4 regions of the Pseudoalteromonas sp. MTN2-4 genome follow, and region 4 is predicted to be linked to each of the others. Evidence: predicted binding sites of a transcription regulator. Region 4 holds the regulator's gene; each other region holds the start of a gene.
The links. Region 4 encodes sigma-54, which starts transcription at its own class of promoters, with help from an activator protein. Its sites were predicted from a motif close to GTTGGCACGNNNNTNGNNT; they were not measured.
Positions count from the first base shown of each region.

Region 1 (5,072 bases), on a different contig from region 4:
GTTGTTGTTGGCTGCGACGCTCTCGAATCTAAGTTCATAGAACTATATATATTCGAAGTATGACGAGGAGAACCCGAAGCGTCAGGAATTTGAATCGGAGAAGCAGTACTTAGGCTCAATGAAGTTGTATTACCAGTGCCAGGGTCTACAGGGAAGCCTTGTAAAAAATTACCACTCGCATCAGTTACAAAGTTATCTTGGTTTAACTTAAATGCACCAGCACGTGTATAAGTGTAATCTTGTGATGCTAGGTCTTCACTCATTGCAAAATAACCCTCACCTGTGATTGCTAAATCCAGAGAGTTTTGCGTGAATTTAAGCGAACCTTGGTGAAACTGCTGTGCAACCATAGTCGTTTGCGCACCGTCACCATTCTTTGTTTTACCGGAACTAAATACTGAAGATGCGTACACATCAGCAAATTCTGCACGCGACTCTTTAAAGCCTGTCGTGTTTACGTTAGCAATATTATTTGCTGTAACATCTAAGTCTTTTTGTGCCGCAGCTAATCCTGTTAATGCAATATTGAAACTCATGTTTTCACCTCTTTCACTTAAATTTATTTAAGTACTTAAAATCTATGCTATCTCTGCGACGTCTGATAATTTCACTGCGCCAGAGCTCGTATTAACTATGATGCCGTTAACACCGTTTACGTTAACACTGTCAATATTTTTAAATGTGGCCATGGGTAAACTGGCATATTCACCATTCAAACTACCCTCAGCCTTAATTTTGTAATTACCTGGTGGCATGGTTTCTCCATCACCGTTTTTACCATCCCACTCAAATCGTATCGCACCTGCTTTTTGTGCCCCCATGTCCATCTGACGAACTAGTTGACCTTTATCATCAAATATACTGACTGTTAATCTCTCTACAGGACTTTGGGCAATAATCGAGCCTTTCGCTAATTGGTCATCACCAAAGTCTATTGAATCCGATTCTAATAGCGCTTTTTTGCCGACTAGTGTAGATGCCTGTAATGCCGAATTAGAGGTCATTGAGGCTGACAACAAGTCAAATTTTTCATTTAAACCGGAAATACCTTCGGCCATTGTAAAATTCGTCATCTGCGAAATCATTTGGTCATTGTCAGCAGGTTTACTCGGATCTTGATAAGACAATTGTTGAGTAAGCAGCGAAAAGAAATCTTCTTGCGTCAATGCGTCGTTTTTCTTATCGCTCTGCGTTGTTTTATTTTGCTCAGACCAACGTAACGAATCCATATATGAAGATGCGGCATTAATATCGTTACTCATCGGCTATACTCCCACTAGCGCTGACCAAGTAATAAAGTTTTGCTGAGCATTTGCTTGGCTGCATCAGCAACTTGGACATTGGTTTGGTACGAACGTGAAGCAGAGATCATGTTTGCCATTTCTTCTACTACATTCACATTTGGTTTATAGATGTACCCGTCTTTGTCAGCACTAGGGTGATTAGGGTTGTACTCAACCTGCAATGGTTTATCACTCTCTACTATGCCTAGCACTTTCACTCCAACCGACGCATTTAGCTGGCTTGGATCATGTGCCTCAGACGCTTTGGTCAGTTCAGCTGCAAATACAGGGTGTCGCGCTCGATAAACTTTATCTTGGCTAGAACTGATACTATTGGCATTTGAAATATTACTCGCAGTGGTATTCAATCGAATATTTTGAGCACTCATTCCAGAGCCTGCTATATCGAAAACATTATATAAGCTCATGGTTATGCTCCTTGACTACCTAGGGCTTTCTTCAGCCCTTTAAACTTGCCAGTTAAAAATTGCAAACTTGCCTGATACTCTAATGCATTTTGTACATACAAGTTTCGTTCCACTTGTATGTCGACTGAGTTACCATCACCTGTATCTGCTTGATTTGGATTGCGAAATAACTCAACACTGCTATTTAATTGACTGCCACCATGTAGATGTTTACTGTCTGTTCTTTGCATCATGTTGCCACGTTGCTGAGAAGACTTTGCCGCTTTGAATGCCTGTGCAAAATCTATATCTTTTGCTTTGTATCCTGGTGTGTCTGCGTTCGCAATATTACTTGCTAACATCTCTGCACGTTGTGAACGTATCAACATCGTATGTTGGTGAACGCCTAGTGCTTTATCAAAACTAATTGCCATGACACGACTCCAAAAAATTGACTCTACCAAGTAAAAGCAATAAACGGGCCAAAATAAAATATATAAATTTCAATGAGATAAGAAAAAGGATACAGCTAGAAAGATTTGAGGTGACACTCTTAAGATATAAAAAAAGCGGCAAGTAGGTTGCCGCTTAGTATTTATTATGTTTTTTTACGGTAAATAATCCCCGGATTACAACGTATCATTTCAAACTCATCACTGAGCCCAGCCATAGATTCAGATGCCCCTAAAAACAAGTAACCTCTAGGATTTAAAGCTTGTGCAAACTGAGAAATAATCTTAGCTTTCACTTCTGGCGAGAAGTAAATCAGTACATTTCTGCAAAAGATAACGTCAAACTTCCCCATTAAAGAATATGAATCTAGCAAATTAAGGTGCCTAAAATTAACCATTCTTTTTATTGGGTCAACAACTCGTGCCATGCCGTTGCCACTGTCTTGAAAAAATTTTTGACGACGCTCAACGGATAACCCTCGTGCTAAGGCCAATGAGTCGTACTCTGCATTTTTACACATATCAAGCATGGTATTTGAAATGTCAGTACCAACAATTTGTACACCCATTTTCAGTGCGCCTGGGTTTTGAGACTGATACTCCTGTGTCGCCATCGCAATAGAGTATGGCTCCTGGCCTGAAGAGCTTGCCGCTGACCAGATTTTTACCCCCCTTCGAGTGTCTTTCAATTCTGGGTATATTTTACTTTTCAACAACTCAAAAGGATAAGTATCTCTAAACCAGAGAGTTTCGTTTGTGGTCATGGCATCAACAACAGCAGCTCTTAGCTGACGTTCATGAGGGCTCAGTGTCTTAGCGACAAGCGCTGAAAGAGAGTCCACACCAAAGCGAGCCATCAAAGGAGCTAAACGGCTTTTTACCAAATAAAGTTTGTTATCTCCGAGAACAATCCCGCATTGCTGCTCTAAGAAGGTTCTGAACTGGTCATATTCGCCTTGTTGAAGGTTTTTATTTTCCAAGATACTACCGCCGTTATCTAGTCACAATGAACCCATTTTTTAACCGCTGTTGCTAATTCATCAGGGTTAAACTTTGCAATAAAATCATCAGCACCAACTTTTTCAATCATAGCCTGATTAAACACCCCACTTAATGAAGTGTGTAAAATTACATGCAAAGGGGCTAATTTCGGGTCTGCTTTAATTTCCGCTGTTAGCGTGTAACCATCCATCTCAGGCATTTCTACGTCTGAAATAAGTAAACCTACACGCTCAGTGATGTCATTTTGACAATCAACTTCTGCTATCTCTTTTAGCCTAATTAAGGCTTCTTTGCCATTTTTTGCTAATTCTGTTTGAACACCTAACGGCTCTAGCGCACGCTTAACCTGATTTCTTGCAACTGCAGAGTCATCAGCAATAAATACAATTCGCTCGCCTAGGTCTTTTTGCATCTCGCCATCAGACACTATTTCTTCGCTGACTTCGGTATTAACGGGACATATCTCGTTAAGAATTTTTTCTACGTCTAGTATTTCAACTAATTCATTTTCAATTTCTGTCACTGCCGTTAAATAAGAGTACCTGCCCGCACCATCTGGTGGCGGCATAATTTTCTCCCAGTTCATATTAACGATTCTTTCAACCGCACCAACCAAAAAGCCCTGAACAGAACGATTATATTCAGCAATAATGATAAAGCAGTCTTTAATGTTTTCGATGGGTGGACCACCTACTGCTAAAGACATATCAATAACAGAAATAGTTTGACCACGAATATGGGCTACACCGCGAATGTAAGAATTTGATTTCGGCATACTGGTGAGGGGTGGGCATTGAAGCACTTCTCTAACTTTAAATACATTGATGCCAAATCTTTGACGACCTCTCAGTCGAAAAAGTAGCAACTCTAGGCGGTTTTGCCCAACCAACTGTGTACGTTGGTTTACAGAGTCTAAAACACCTGCCATTTCAATCTCCTACATATCGGTCATCTTGGTAATATCATACGCTTTTCAGGATACTAATCATAGAAGCACCTTGAAGGAATATGGTATTTCACGCAAAATCTTTATACCTTGTTTCTCCTGATAAGCATAGTCGAAACATCATGAGTTTGTTAAAAAAAACCAAATCATATGAGATTTTTTGTGCAATGGCTTGTTTTCTAGCCAGCTATATATGCCAAGCACAAATTTATACGAACACCAATTTAGAAAAGGGAGCTGAAAGGTTCATTGCTCAACAAATTGAGCTAAACCCTGATATTAAAACAACAATCAAAGCATTACCGCTAGATGCTCGATTATCAGAGCGCGTGTGTGAGAGTCCTTTATACCACTCGACTAACGCCAGTCCGCCTTTTAACCGGCAAGTTACCGTGCAAGTGAAGTGCGAAGATATATCAGGCTGGACTCAATTTGTGCATGTCAGAATTGAAGAGCTTCACCCTGTCATAGTGACAACTCAAGCAATTAATAAAGGAGAATTAATTACCAAAGAATCTATCAGTATTGAGTACAAACCTAAGCATTTTGTTAGGGCTAGTAATTTAGACACTGAGCAGTATCTGGTTGGTAGTAGAAGTAAACGAGTAATTAGAGCGGGTACAGCCATTGGACTCCATCATATCTGTATGGTTTGCAAAGGCGATAGCGTAACAATTTATGCTAAAACTCGCACTTTAACGATAAAAACAACGGGCGTGGCACTTCAAGATGGAAATGTTGGTGAACAAATAAGAGTTAAAAATCAAAAGTCTGGAAAAACTATCTCCGCAAGAGTAAAAGATGTAGAATCTGTCGAGGTTAATATTTAACTTTTTTACTAAAGTTATAAGCAAACAGGTCGATAGATAGGCATGAGTAATTTTTGGGTCAATTATCATGGTTAATAATATAAAAGGGCAATCTCAGCCGAACAGTGTGCTTGATAATATCAAGCAACAAAAAACTGGTTTACAAAAGTCTG
Region 1 covers NZ_BTGK01000008.1:16,446-21,517, reverse strand. The annotation lists gene flgE (flagellar hook protein FlgE) at 1-536, opposite strand, end outside; gene ACGHEH_RS16575 (flagellar hook assembly protein FlgD) at 579-1,262, opposite strand; gene flgC (flagellar basal body rod protein FlgC) at 1,277-1,711, opposite strand; gene flgB (flagellar basal body rod protein FlgB) at 1,714-2,124, opposite strand; gene ACGHEH_RS16560 (CheR family methyltransferase) at 2,289-3,122, opposite strand; gene ACGHEH_RS16555 (chemotaxis protein CheV) at 3,140-4,072, opposite strand; gene flgA (flagellar basal body P-ring formation chaperone FlgA) at 4,213-4,920, shown strand; gene flgM (flagellar biosynthesis anti-sigma factor FlgM) at 4,988-5,072, shown strand, end outside.
Region 1: a site for sigma-54 is predicted at 2,159-2,177, ahead of flgB (flagellar basal body rod protein FlgB). Genes of this name have one in related genera too.

Region 2 (5,072 bases), on a different contig from region 4:
TTACATTGTTACAACAAGAATATGATTTGCTTCTAAAAAAGTTACAAACCTTTTGTGCGGCACAAAAGCAGTTATTAGAAGCAAAAGCTGATTCCATGCGTGAGCAATGTGATACTTCGGCAATTGCCAAGCAATACAAAGAACTTGAAGCTGCTTGGCAAACGCAAAAACAAGCATGGTTAGCACTAAATGCAAGGCTATTATCGAACGCTTAAATCAATTTATTCGGTGATAGCCAACTCGCAAGTTGAGGAGGGGCTGTGGCCAAACAAAAAGCAGAATCAAATACAGACAAGCCGGCGTCATTTATGTATGACGCCATTATCATAGGTTCAGGTCCTGGCGGTGAAGGTGCCGCCATGAACCTATCTAAAAGCCACAAACGTGTTGCCGTTATCGAGCGCCATAAAGCGGTTGGTGGTGGCTGCGTTCACTGGGGCACTATTCCTTCAAAAGCACTAAGACACTCTGTTAGCCGTTTAATTGAATATAAACAAAACCCACTTTTTAGCCTCACTGAAAAACCGCAGCGTTTAACCTTTGGCGATATTCTTAGCCATGCCAGTAATGTGATCTCTAAGCAATCAAATCTGCGCAGCAGCTTTTATGACAGAAACCGCATTGAGTTATTTCAAGGTGATGCCAGCTTTATTGACCGTTACTCAATTAAGGTGACTCATGCAGATAGCTCTTATGAAGTTATCACGGCACCGATTATTGTGATTGCCACAGGCTCACGTCCATATCGTCCACCTGGTGTCGACTTCTCTCACCCTAGAATATATGACAGTGACACCATTTTAAGCCTAGAGCATGACCCTCAGCGCGTTTTAATCTATGGTGCCGGTGTTATTGGATGTGAGTATGCCTCTATCTTTAAAGGGCTTGGTGCTAAAGTTGATTTGATCAATACCCGCGATAGATTACTGGCGTTTATGGACGCGGAGATTTCTGATGCGCTAAGTTACCACTTCTGGAATAGCGGCATTGTTATTCGTCACAATGAAGAATTTGCTAAAGTTGAACCACATGAGCATGGTGTCGTACTGCATCTGCAATCAGGAAAACGCGTACGTGCCGACTGCATTTTATTTGCCAATGGCAGAACCGGTAATACAGATAAGCTTAATCTTGCCGCTGTAGGCCTAAAAGCCGATGGCCGTGGACAATTAAAAGTTAACGATAGCTACCAAACCGAAATCGATAACATTTATGCCGTTGGTGACGTGATTGGTTATCCAAGTTTAGCCAGTGCCGCATTTGACCAGGGCCGTATCGCAGCTAAAGCCATTGTTTCAGGCGATTGCAGCGAAAAGCTGATCAATGACATTCCTGCTGGTATTTATACCATTCCTGAAATGAGTTCTGTGGGCAAAACAGAGCAAGAGCTAACAGCAGCTAAAATCCCTTACGAGGTTGGGAGAGCCCAGTTTAAGCACCTTGCGCGTGCGCAGATCACAGGCACACAAGTGGGTAGCTTGAAGCTGTTATTCCACTCGGAAACTAAAGAGATTTTAGGTGTTCACTGCTTCGGTGAGCGTGCCTCAGAAATCGTTCACATCGGCCAAGCAATTATGGAACAAAAGGGCCCGGGTAATAACATCGAATACTTTGTTAATACCACCTTTAACTATCCAACCATGGCAGAAGCCTATCGTGTAGCAGCGTTAAATGGCTTAAACCGCTTGAGTGACTAAGTAACTCACCACATAAAAATGTAAAAACCCGATAAACTGAGTTTATCGGGTTTTTTATTCACTCAAGTTTTGGCTTATGCCATCAATTGACTTAAAGGCTCCATACCCCACAAGAAAATTAATACCGCAGCGAACAGAGCAAAGATGATATAAGCTATCCAACCAGCCTTCATTTTTGGCTGTTGCAAGCTTGATTCTACTTTGCCTGTTAAAAGCGTTTTGATGAGGTTTTTACCTTTAAAACGATAGGCAATGATAGCCAAGATATGTAATGCAATTGCGGCAATTATAAAGTCGACATTGCTGTGGTGTATTGACCCTGCTAGCTCAACAAGATTATAGCTGACATACTGCACCAAAGGACCATCAACAAGAATATCGTCTGTGGTAAATAACCCTGTAACGAGTTGTAGAAGGATCAACACAAAAAACAGCACAACCATCAGGCTGCCTGCAGCATTGTGGCCAACTCTGTCTTCTTTGCCTATTAATGCATTAACAACCTTTTTCGGGTGATTAATCAACTTGCTTAGCCTAGCTGTTTCACTACCAATTACACCCCAAACTAATCTAGCTAACATTAGTGCTAACAACACATAACCAGTAACAAAGTGCAACTCTAGCCAGCCTTCCTCTCCACTGATATACAGCACACCTAACGCAATAACCAACAACCAGTGAAAACCTCGAATAAAGCCATCCCAAACCTTAACTTTGCCCATATTAATCTCAAACTATTTTATGCCATGCGCACCATTATGACGAACTGCGGGAGCGTGTCTAGATAGTTGAGATTTAACGCAGAGTTACTTTTAGCCCTGACTTTGACTTAAGCGAAGAAACTTAGCTAAAAACAGCGCGCTTTGTTTAATCAATATCTCCAAACTCATCATCACCTAAGCATTCACGTAAGCGCTTTTGTTCAAAATAATCTTCTAACCTTTTTCGAGCACGGCGCTTTTGAATACTAGAAGACTCTGTATTTAAATCATCTAACTCCGCACCAAACTCATCATCAATAGGCGCATCTTCAGAAAAGGAATTACGCATGGTGACAACCTCATGACTATAAGCACAATACTGAATTAATAATTAGCTCGATTTTTTAGGTTTGCAAACTTTACGATGCGACTTAGCATGGAGACCTCAATGTTAAAAATCGTAATAATTGGTTAAATAAACCACTTTTATTTTTTTTTAGCTATAAGAACACTTCCAGAAATAAAACAAAAACACGTAACAATATGAATTTAAATAACTTTAATTTTTGGCATTCATCTTGATAAGTAATCATCGAGTCTATCAATAGGAATGATAATTATGAAAAAGTTTATGCTAGCAACAACGCTAATTTTAAGTACTTCAGCAATCGCACATGAAGATCACGGTATTCAAATTAGCAGTGACCAGTGCCAAGTCGATTTCCAGAATGATGTTCGTATCACACCAAATCAACTACAGATCACTGCAGAGAATAATAAACAACTAACAATTGACAGCTATGGTGAGCTTTATGTTGATGGACAAGCAATCACACTAACCTATGATCAAAAAACAGCTCTAGCGAATTATGCAGATTCACTCAGAGTACAACTACCACAAGTGGCAAATATCGCTCTTGACGGTGTAAAGCTTGCTGGTGTTGCATTGGATGAAGTAGCGCAAGCGTTCAACCTACAAGGACTAGAGTCTCTTAACGGTCTGATGGATGAACTACACGTTGAGATCAGTGATACCTTCTATCAACAAGGTGCATTTGTCATGGGCGAAAAGACCTTTCATGAGTTCGGAGAAAATTTTGATAACCACTTTGAAACTCACATAGAAGAAGCCGTCGAGTCAGCCATGATGGAATCAATCGGTAGTATCTTAATGATGGTCGGCTCTGAAATGGTCAGCTCAGGTGGCGACATGGAAAGCTTTGAAGCGCGCATGGAAAACATGGGTAAACAAATTGAAGAAAAAGTGCAGTTACAAGCGAAGCAAATTGAAGAACAAGCAGATGGCTTATGCGATAAATTTGAAGGTATTGCACATGCAGAGACAAATTTAGTTGCGCAGATCCCAGCAATGAATGGCTATCAGCTTTTCAACTTTAAATCTAAATAAGCATTATCAAATTGCAGTATTAATTATCTCCCTTTATGAGCTGACTAATGTCAGCTCTTTTTATAACCTCATCTTAAGTGCGCCTCGGCAGACTTTAACGACTGCGGGTGTCTCTCCTATCATTTCGCCATCAGCTTCAACTAACAGGCCAGGAACAGAGATTTCATACTCCATCAACTCGCTCACATCTAGATGAGATGACTTTTCATGCTGATGTACTAGCATCAGTAAAAAGCTCCAAAGTCTACTCATTAAAGACTCAGCCCTAAAATGCAACATTAATAGCTTGCCATTATCAATCCTAGCACTCGGCGCCACTTTTAGGCCTGCAGCAAAAAACTGACCATTGGCAAATACACGCATGAAAGAAGGATCATGCGATGAAGTGTGTTTAAAGCTAAATAAGTGCTTAATGCCCGCAAAAATATAGCTCAGCTTATGACGGATTTGAAACGTATTCATATCTTTTACAACTGCAGCATTAAACCCTATACCTGCAACATTAATGAAAAAGCGCTGATTGATTTTACCTAAATCTAATAACCTATAAGATTCAGAAAAAATCAAGGCTCGCCATTGCTGTTTAGAATACCCGAACTGCCTTACAAAATCGTTACCCGTGCCAGCTGGCAACACAGCAAGCGAAACAGATGAATTCGCCAATGCATTCGCGACCAAATGCAATGTCCCATCACCACCAACTGCAACAACCGTTTCTACTTCTGCTAGCTTTTTCTTGATAGCTGCAACATCTGTCTCAAAACACCCTGATGTAAAAAACCACTGATTTTTGAGCCCTCTTTTTACACATTCTTCTTTTATCCATTGAACCTGCGCTTCGATAAAAGGCGAGTCGCTTGGCTTTACAACAACGAGCATAAAATTAATTAACCTAGCTTATTAAATAAATATTCACAAAAAACCAAGAAGGCCCTTAAATAATGAAAAATAGATAAGAATAACTATTCAAAGATCATAACAATGAATAAAAATTCATTAGAAAAACTTATCCGAAAATAGCAATTTTTATTGTTTTTAAATTAATCAAATCGAATGCAAAATACACTCAATCAAGTACTACTCACTTACAAAACTTAGGAGCTCATCATGATCCAGACAGCTGCGGCGTGCAGCAACACGCAACCTCGCTTAAAGAAATCAACTACTAAAAAGCCAAGCTTTAGCTGGCAGTCTCTTTTTGCAGTCTGCGCTCAAAAACTGTCGACGGCTCATATGGCTCAATATAAGTAACCGTTTAAAGGGCTT
Region 2 covers NZ_BTGK01000011.1:2,118-7,189, reverse strand. The annotation lists gene ACGHEH_RS19070 (acyl-CoA desaturase) at 1-215, shown strand, start outside; gene sthA (Si-specific NAD(P)(+) transhydrogenase) at 309-1,697, shown strand; gene ACGHEH_RS19060 (cytochrome b/b6 domain-containing protein) at 1,772-2,419, opposite strand; gene ACGHEH_RS19055 (PA3496 family putative envelope integrity protein) at 2,565-2,747, opposite strand; gene ACGHEH_RS19050 (YggN family protein) at 3,018-3,806, shown strand; gene ACGHEH_RS19045 (diacylglycerol/lipid kinase family protein) at 3,867-4,685, opposite strand; gene ACGHEH_RS19040 (hypothetical protein) at 4,914-5,057, shown strand.
Region 2: a site for sigma-54 is predicted at 2,964-2,982, ahead of ACGHEH_RS19050 (YggN family protein). Genes of this name have one in related genera too.

Region 3 (5,072 bases), on a different contig from region 4:
ATAGCAGTAACAGAGCAACCATTGCCTAAATGCGCACTGATAACCTTTGAGTTTGTTTCGTCAAGGTTTAAGGTCTTGATTGCTTCTGCCGATACAAAAGCATGACTGGTGCCATGGAAACCATAGCGTCTGATCCCATGTTGTTTGTAAAGCGTATAAGGCAGCGCATATAAGAAAGCTTCTGGCGACATGCTTTGATGAAATGCGGTATCAAACACTGCAATTTGAGGCAGTTGTGAAAACGCAGATTGCGCCGCTTCGATACCAAGCAAGTTAGCTGGGTTATGCAATGGCGCAAGTGAAGAAGTTTGTGTGATTGCTTCTATCACATCAGGTATGATTAATGCAGACTCTGTGAAGTGCTCGCCTCCATGAACAACACGGTGTCCAACAGCAACTAGGCTTGAATCTAATTGTAGTTGTTTTACGAGTTCAACTAACTTTGCAATTGCAGTTTGATGAGCATCGTTTGGTGATAGCGCGATAAGTTGCTTGTCACCATTAAACTTGTACTTGATTTGCGGATCTAGCTCGCCTAAACGTTCAGCAAGACCTGAAAGAAGCTCGTCACCCGACACTGTGTCGATGATGGCAAACTTTAAACTAGAGCTTCCGCAATTTAAAACCAGTACATGAGATGAGGGCATATGCATTTCCAATTTTGACAATAACAGTAAATGCGTATTAAGCTTAAAGCGAAGTCGCGGTTTAAGCTACGCAGTAATACAAAGGTATAATAGACAATGATAACTGTTTATTTTACCCCAATTTTGACCGAATAGTTAGCTTCTAGGAGTCCTAATGCAAAAAAGTCTCATTTCTCAAATGCAACTTGGACGACAGTACGCCAAAGAATGGCCTATGCGCAAAGAGCTTGCGCCTATGTTTGCAGAATTTAGAGTCATAAAAGCCACTGAACTTGCGATCAGTGTTATGCCTTTACTTGCTGTGATTACTTTAGTATTGCAAACCAATTGGTTGGGAAATCAGTATGTACCTCAATCTTTAGCCATTGCACTTTTCTTTATATCTTTGCCTGCTCAAGGTTTACTTTGGTTAGGGAAGCGTGCTGATACGCCGCTTAATCCATCTTTAAATACTTGGTATCAAGAATTGTTTAATAAGATGGTGGCCAATGGCTATGATGCGCCCATGCAATTACAGTCGCGCAGACCCACTTATCGAACTTTGGCAAAACTGTTAAAAGACATGTTTGAGAAAATGGATAAAGCATTTACAAAAGAGCAGTTTTAAACTGCTCTTTTCAGTTGTACCCACCCTCAAAGTAATCATTTAATTAAAGGGGGGGGTGTACAAGATAGTTTTATTTAAACCTTCTGATATTCGCTTAAATAAAATGATAGGGTGATTGTATGGCTCTGCTTTTCCTTTAAAGCGTCATAGTGACTTTCTTTAAACTTCCAAGCAAATGGTGTCATTTGTATTAAATGCTCAATGATTTCTGTTTTAATCTCTATTTGTTTTTCAAGCTCATGGTGTTTAACTAATTTGAACCCAGCAGGGGTATCTGGATGTGTATGTAAATTCACATTAGGGTAAATTAACGATTTCAGTTCGAATAAATGCTTAGGGCCCGGGTTCACTAGAATTACTTTACCTGTGCTCTTCACCAGCCTTTGTAATTCTTTTTCAAAAACTGGGGCAAACACAGTGACAACACAGTCCATACTTTCATCTGCAAATGGTGCTTGTTTAGCTGAGGCAACACTAAAATTAGCCTCTTTATATCGCTTAGCCGCATATTTAACGGCTGATTTAGAAATATCGAGCCCATATACATCACATTCGGGCAGTTCATTGGCAAATAAGTGCGTATAAAATCCTTCACCACAGCCTAAATCGAGCAATGTTTGAGGAGAAGATAGTGAAATTAGATTGGCAATCTCTTGTCTCAAAAAGTGATAATGGTCAGTTGCAAAAAAGGCACGACGCGCTTGAACCATATCTAAATTATCACCGGGTTGTTTTGATTTTTTATTCTGAACAGGCAATAAGTTGACATAGCCTTCTTTGGCGAAATCAAATTGATGTCTGTTTTCGCAAGACATGCTATTGCCAGTTTTATTTAACGGAGCCTGACAAAGCGGACAGTGATAAATTAGCGTCATTTATCTAAGTATTCCTTATCATAAAAGGTTTTAACCCAGTGGGGTTTATAAGTAATAAGTAAAGTGATTGCCATACCATTTAACATGGCTTCGGGAAACCAAATTAACGTTGCATAAAATAAATAGTTATCTAATAACTGTTGGAATGTGTACGTATCAATTAGCCAATAATATACACCTGACGACAATATTTTGAATGCGCCAATACAGCCTGCGCATAAAAATGCACAGACAAAAATATACACAAAAAAATGTCTTGGTAATTTGCTGTAACACAGTACAAAAAGGGCGTAACTGACCAATATGGGAAGTAGCGCAGTAAAAAGATAAAAGTCGGCAAATTCATAAGATTGAATGGTGCCAAAAGTAAGTAATAAGAGACTGGTAAGTAGAGCACTTAAACTTGCTAACCGCCAGCCAAGAACCAAAGTAATTGCGGTTATTCCCAATATATGAATATTTAGATAGGGCAAAATCCCCGCTTTAATTTGCCAAAGCAGAGCCAGTACAACTGAACAAGCAAGTACACCAGTTTGTCGGATAGGCCTATGCCAAAGCGTTAAATATTCGCGTTTATCGATAGTAAACGCGAATATGATTAAGGTAACAAGCGGGGTCAATAACATAGAGTGAGTTCTAATTAAAATTTAAACTCGGCCCAAATTGGCGCGTGATCAGAAGGCTTTTCGATGCCTCTTAAATCGTAATCGATTTCACTTTCTACACATTTGGCCATCAATGATTCAGTCGCTAACACTACATCAATGCGAAGGCCTCGGTTATCATCAAAACCTTTTGAGCGATAGTCGAACCACGAGTAACGTTCTGTCTTTTCTGGTGTTAATTCGCGGAAAGTATCTTTAAATCCCCAATCCATTAACGTCGCAAGCCATTCACGTTCTTCTGGTTGGAATGAACATTTACCCGTTTTAAGCCAACGCTTCTTATTTGGCTCACCAATACCTATATCTAAATCTATCGGTGAGATATTGATATCACCCATCACAATGACATTTTCTTCAGGCGTGTGATTTTCATTTAAGTGTGTCATTAAGTCTTTATAGAACTGACGCTTGTATGGGAACTTGGTTTCATGATTTATGTTATCACCTTGAGGGAAGTAGCCATTATGAATGATCACATCTTCACCTTTATCATTCTCGAATACACCTGAAATCATACGTTTTTGGGATTCTTCTGTATCAGTCGAAAACCCTTTTTTGATTGATTTAGCAGGTTTCTTCGACATCAGTGCGACACCATAATGTGCCTTTTGACCATGGAAATAAACGTGGTAGCCCATAGCTTCTACATCTTCAACCGGAAACGCTTCATCGTGAACTTTGATTTCCTGTAAACCAATTACGTCAGGTTGATGTTTGTCGATTAATGCTTGTAATTGATGAAGACGAGCACGAAGGCCATTAATGTTAAATGAGATTACTTTCATAATTTGAGCTTATAGTTCTATGTAATTTACGTACCATTTTAACATTGAAAGGGAGTTGCGAAAGCCCGAGATAGCAATTTAATTATCTATCACTTTTTTCGGTTTGGGAGATATGTTATTTATTGGTCAATACACTCAAGTTTTGGTGAAAAAGCAACCTAACTAGAAGTGCAGTCCGAACTAGTGCATTGAATTATAATGACTTTATTTCTGGTTCGGTTATTGCTTTGAATTTAATAAATACAATTTTAATGGTACAGCTTATTGAATGCTTAAGTTGAACCTTTCATTCACTTATACCAATCAGCTTAATTAAGTGTTATTGCAGATTGGTATTATATAGTAGGGAAATATCATGAGCGTCGTATTAGAAGATAGACCAATTGAACAAGTCAGAGAAGAAGTAATAGACAACCTAATTTACAACTATAGCCATGGTGTTATTTCCGCAGAGGCATTTGAAAGACGTTTAGACAAAGCAATGAGTACACAGGTTCATGCTGAAATCGTCGCCTTAACAGCAGATCTTACTATGCAAGCAGACGAGAAGTATACGGCACAAAAAGATGCTAGCTTGAATATTAATTACGGACAAAAATCTGCAGGCGACAAGCTAGATATTAAAACGGTTTTAGGAAACAGCTCTCGAACAGGTAAATGGGCGGTACCGAAAGAAATTAATTTATTAAATGTATTGGGTTCTACAACCTTAGACTTTTCCGATGCTGTATTTGAGCACCAAGAAGTAACTGTAAATGTAAATTGCATACTGGGTTCAGAGAAAATTTTGATCCCCGAAGGTGTAAATGTGATCTGCGAGGCGTTTTGTATTCTAGGTAATGTAGAAAATAAAGCGCCATCTATTGCGCCAAAACAAGCACCGACTATAAAGATTAAAGGCAAACTTTGGTTAGGTTCAGTTGACGTTGAAATTAAGCGCACGATTAAAGAAAAGTTTGTGAGTTTTGCCAATGAACTTAAATCATTATTTGATGATGGTAGTTATGGTAAATATAAATAAGCAGGATATGAGAGGGCACCTTTAAACGTGCCCTTTTTATCATACTTTTTGTTCGGTAAACTTTAAAAAGAAAATTAAATTCGCGATAAACCACAAGTCTTTTATTAAAAAGTGACCAGTCGTAGATAAAATAGTTGATGAAGTAACTGCGCCTGGGGTTGTAGCTAAAAATGTTTGTGTCATGACAAAAACTGCAAGTGACATTAACAGGCCAATCCAAAGTGCTTTTCTGTTATAAATGGCTGCAATCAAAAGTGCGACAGCTAACAAATCATAAACGCCAATTAAATTCGAGGCAGTTTGTAAATCCCAAACACTATACATCCAAGACATAAATGGTGAAGTTTGCAGTAAATCTTCGATCCCTTGTGCTTCTATCAAGGTAAACTTCATACCCCCGATCCAAACGAGTACCACCAAAACTGGGAATATCGCTATCCACTGCATTACATGATTAGAAAGGTTTGGGTTA
Region 3 covers NZ_BTGK01000004.1:393,540-398,611, forward strand. The annotation lists gene ACGHEH_RS12880 (acetate kinase) at 1-647, opposite strand, end outside; gene yfbV (terminus macrodomain insulation protein YfbV) at 802-1,254, shown strand; gene rlmA (23S rRNA (guanine(745)-N(1))-methyltransferase) at 1,329-2,129, opposite strand; gene ACGHEH_RS12895 (energy-coupling factor ABC transporter permease) at 2,126-2,755, opposite strand; gene xthA (exodeoxyribonuclease III) at 2,770-3,579, opposite strand; gene ACGHEH_RS12905 (LiaF domain-containing protein) at 3,935-4,600, shown strand; gene ACGHEH_RS12910 (DUF417 family protein) at 4,640-5,072, opposite strand, start outside.
Region 3: a site for sigma-54 is predicted at 3,789-3,807, ahead of ACGHEH_RS12905 (LiaF domain-containing protein). Genes of this name have one in related genera too.

Region 4 (5,072 bases):
CTTTATCGGGTGAGTTCGTTAAAAGGGTTGCGACAGGCAGCGCCCCGATAAACTGGTTTTCTTTATCGACGACATATAAATCGTCGGTGCCATCGGGTAACTCGCCTCGTAGACGTAAATAACGCAGTACCACGTCGAGCGTCACATCAGGCCTAATGGTGACCGTATCTGTGCTCATTAATGCACCCGCAGAGCGCTCTTGATAAGAAAGCGCTTGGGTTGCCCTTGCCCTATCTTGGGCGTCCATTGCGCCGACAACGTCTTGATAGACGTCATCAGGTAAGCTTCTTAGTACTTCACCTAAGTCATCGTCATCCATATCCTCAGTTGCGGCTGCAATGAGCTCTGGATCCATTTGGTTGATAATACCAATACGAACGTCTTCAGATAGCTCTTCGAGTACATCACCTTGAATATCAGGGTCAACTAATTGCCATAGCTGTGTACGCACTTTGTGCGGGGAAGATTCAAGTAGTAATGCGGTGTCGCAGGGGGGAGTTTCAGCCAGAATACGCCTAACCTGAACAAACTGACCATTGTTTATTGCGTGCGTTACTTGTTGTAATTGTTGCAACGTATAGTCTTGTTCTAAGGCTTCTGGCATAGGCAATCCATTTATTAGGTGGTGTGCACCGAGAATAAAGGTTTAGGCAGTTACTGTGGGCGCCTAAAAAGAGTGCCTTAAGTTTAACGTAATTTTTGCAGAGTTACCAAGTGCTTGGTTACTCATCTTCATGAAATTTTTGTGCAATTAACTCGCCAATGGCGGTGAGTGCAGGCTGGGCATCTGGACCTTCACAGCAAACTCGAAGCTGCTTACCATGACTGCTTTCAAGCATGAGCAAAGCGAGTACACTATCACCAGGAGCTTCTTTGTCATCTTGGTAAAGGGTGATCTGCGCATCAAACTGTTGGGCTAATTGTGCAAGTACTGTGGCTGCGCGTGCATGCAGACCACACTTGTTTTGGATTAGAAAAGTATCTTCTGCCTTAACCATGCTTTAGTCTATGTCTTGTTCGCGGTGACGTATTTGCACATTGTTATGAGTTTTAGCAAAGCTTTCACCAATGGTTTGCGCTAGGTAAACAGAGCGGTGTTGTCCGCCAGTACAACCAATTGCAATGGTTAAATAGCTGCGATTATTGCGCTCTAGATGAGGTAACCAAGTCTGGACAAAGGTTTGAATCTGCCACGTGAACTTTTGCACTATGCTGTGGCTTGCTAGATAATCTTTGACTGGTTGATCTAAACCTGTCAGTGGTTTTAGTTCAGGCTCCCAATGCGGGTTTGGTAAAAAGCGCGCATCAAATACATAATCGGCTTGTTTAGGGATCCCATGTTTAAAACCAAAAGATAAGAAAGTAATGATAAGTTGCTTATCTTTTTTGCCAAGGATCTGCTCTCGAATGGTTTCTGCTAGCTGGTGTACACTTAAATCTGTCGTATCGAGCAGCACATCTGCTCGTGTGATTAACACATCGAGTAATTTCTTTTCTTCTTTAATTGCTAAATCAAGCGGCAGGTTATTTAAAGAAAGCGGATGCAATCGGCGTGTTTCTGAAAAGCGTTTGATCAGTGCTTGGTCATCACTATCTAAATAGAACAGCGTGGGATTTGCAAAGCCTGGTAAGTATTCAAGAATATCATTAAATTCTTGTTGCTCTTTTGGCAGGTTACGAACATCGATACTGACGGCTATTTTGTCATAGTTATCAGAAACACTTCTAACCAAAGAGGGAAGGAGATTAACTGGAATGTTATCAACACAATAATAACCTAGGTCTTCCAATACCCTTAAGGCAACGGATTTGCCCGACCCTGAGCGACCACTAATGATGATCAGTTCCATGGATTCCTCTCTGTTAATTAATCTTGAAGTGCAATAAGTTGATAGAGTGCTTCATCGTCTTTTGCATGACGAAGTTGCTTGCAAAACTCTTTGTTATTTAGTTTATCAGCAATTGCAGCTAAGGTCTTTAGATGTTCTGCATTATTACCTTCAGGTACAAGCATTGCCAAGAGAATATCGACAGGTCGGTTATCTATTGCGTCAAAATCAATACCGTTTTGATTAGTCACTAAAATGGCAAAAATAGTATCAATGCCTGTAAGGCGGCCATGAGGAATAGCAATACCTTTGCCTATGCCTGTGCTGCCTAGTTTTTCCCGCGTTAGGAATGCATCTAATATTTCGTGGGCGTTATGCTCTGGAAGGTGTTGGCTCGCTAATTCACTGATGTACTCTAGCGCACGTTTTTTGCTATTAAAAAGGACCGCAGCTTTACTGCAGTCCTTGTTGATAATCGAGCTAAGTTTCATGGTTAGTGTCGAGTTAATTTCTCTTTGTGTTTGATAACTTGGCGATCGAGTTTATCAACGAGCTTATCAATGGCTGCATACATATCAGAGTGTTCATCTGAAGCGAAAATTTCACCGCCATTTAAATGAACGGTAGCTTCGGCTTTTTGTACCAGCTTCTCAACATCTAAGATCACGTGAACGTTATTAATGTGATCAAAATGCCTTTCTAGCTTTGCAAACTTCGTGTTTACATAGTCTCTTAATGAATCTGTAATTTCTACGTGACGACCAGTTAAATTTAGTTGCATAAGCATTTTCCTTCTCTTGGTTTACGTCTTAAATCAAGCTCTTACGCTGATTTGACGGTGGAATAGAGAGTGACTCGCGGTATTTTGCAATTGTACGACGTGCCACTTTGATTCCCTGTTCTGCCAATATATCTGCAATTTTGCTGTCGCTCAATGGCTTAGCTGTATTTTCTGCAGCAATTAGCTTTTTGATCAATGCTCTAATCGCAGTCGATGAGCATTCACCTCCGTTTTCAGTGCTTACGTGGCTTGAGAAAAAGTACTTCAACTCAAAAATGCCACGGGGCGTATGCATGTACTTCTGAGTGGTGACACGAGAAATGGTAGACTCGTGCATTTCGACCATCTCAGCAACATCATTCAAAACCATAGGCTTCATTGCCTCAGGTCCATGTTCAAAGAATGCCTGTTGTTGTTGCACAATGCAATTGGTAACTTTCATTAAAGTGTCATTGCGGCTTTCTAAGCTCTTAATAAACCATTTTGCTTCTTGTAGGTGAGAGCGAATGAATTGGCTGTCAGTGCTTGATTTTACTGAGCGTGACATTGCTGCATAATGATCATTAACCCTAATTTTAGGCATACATTCAGGGTTTAGCTCAACAACCCAGCGGCCTTTTACTTTTTTCACCGACACATCAGGAATAACATACTCAGATTCTTCACGAATAATACTGGCGGCAGGTTTAGGGTTAAGACTGTGAATGAGAGTCATCACTTCTTTTAACTCAGGCTCTTTGAGCTTGGTCTTTTTCATGATGGTGCGGTAATCACGGTTGGCCAATAGATCAATATGCTCGCTTAACACCATTTTTGTTTCAGCAATGAAAGGCGTATCTACATCAAACTGATTGAGTTGAATACATAAGCATTCTTGTAATGAGCGAGCTGCAATACCTACAGGGTCAAAAAGTTGAATACGCTTTAATACAGCTTCAACTTCGTCGAGTTCAATTAACTCTTCGTCATTACCTTCATTAATACTTTCTAGGAGTTCTTCGGTACTGACAGTAAGTAGACCAGCATCATCAACGGCTTCAACAATGGCAACAGCTATGGCTTTATCCGTTGGGCTGAATGGAGTGAGCTCTAATTGCCACATTAAATATTCATGTAATGTTTCTGTTGTTTCGCCCTGATAAATGGTTTCGTCTTCAGGCATTGGGCCGCTACTTGTGCTTGGTGCTGCACTCATGTACTCGTCCCACGTTACATCCATGGCGAGATCGTCACTAACTGTGTCTTTACTTAGTGCGGCATCGCTATCAAGCTCGTAATCGCTTGTCGGTTCATCACCGTGACCATCATCAGCAGAATTAGAGAGTTGCTCGATAGAATCAGTATCTTTGGTCGCTTTGTCTGAATCATTGCCATCAGCACTCGGCTCTATTTCCGATTCATCTACTTCGAGTAAAGGGTTGCTATCCAGCGCTTCTTGGATCTCTTGCTGTAGATCTAGTGTGCTCAATTGCAGTAAGCGAATTGCTTGTTGCAATTGTGGTGTCATGGTTAGTTGCTGCCCCATGCGCAGCTGTAGCGATTGCCTCATGTATTTCTAACAATCCTTTTTGTTATTTGGATTATGTCTTGTTTTAACTATAGACGGAATTGTTCACCTAGGTAGACGTCTCTTACGGTTTGATCAGCTAAAACTGACTCAGGCGTACCTGACGCGATTAATTCACCATGTGAAACAATATAAGCTTTCTCACAAACATCAAGGGTTTCTCTTACATTATGATCTGTAATGAGAACTCCAATGCCGCGATTTTTTAAGTGCTCAACAATTTTCTTTATATCTAACACCGAAATCGGATCAACGCCAGCAAAAGGCTCATCTAAAAGAATAAATTTGGGGTTTGCGGCTAAAGCGCGAGCAATTTCAACTCGGCGGCGCTCACCACCTGATAAAGCCATGCCCTGACTGTCCCGAATATGTTGAATATTAAATTCATCTAATAGGTCGTCTAGGGTTTGTTCTCTTTGTACTTTATTGAGGTCTTTACGCGTTTCTAAAATTGCCATTAAATTTTGATACACAGTCAATTTTCTGAAGATGGAAGATTCTTGAGGCAGATAACCTATGCCCATACGTGCTCTACTGTGCATAGGTAGCAAAGTGATATCTTCGTCATCTATGGTGACTTTACCTTTATCGCTAGGCACAAGACCAACGATCATGTAAAAACTGGTGGTTTTACCTGCGCCATTAGGACCGAGAAGACCAACAATGCTTCCAGCTTCCACACTTAGGCTGACATTTTTTACGACTTGGCGGCCTTTGTAGCTTTTTGCTAGGGCTGTGGCAGTTAACACACTCATGCTCATTGACCTTGTTCAGGGTTAGACTTTGATGCTTTTTTCTCTGGTACTAATACCGTGTGTACACGTTGCTGATTTTGTTCGTTTCGTTCAGCACTGATCAGTTGCTTCTCGATGTCATAAATAATCGCTTCAGCTTT
Region 4 covers NZ_BTGK01000009.1:78,833-83,904, forward strand. The annotation lists gene mgtE (magnesium transporter) at 1-604, opposite strand, end outside; gene ACGHEH_RS17730 (HPr family phosphocarrier protein) at 723-998, opposite strand; gene rapZ (RNase adapter RapZ) at 1,002-1,850, opposite strand; gene ptsN (PTS IIA-like nitrogen regulatory protein PtsN) at 1,868-2,320, opposite strand; gene hpf (ribosome hibernation promoting factor) at 2,323-2,610, opposite strand; gene ACGHEH_RS17750 (RNA polymerase factor sigma-54) at 2,639-4,159, opposite strand; gene lptB (LPS export ABC transporter ATP-binding protein) at 4,207-4,932, opposite strand; gene lptA (lipopolysaccharide transport periplasmic protein LptA) at 4,935-5,072, opposite strand, start outside.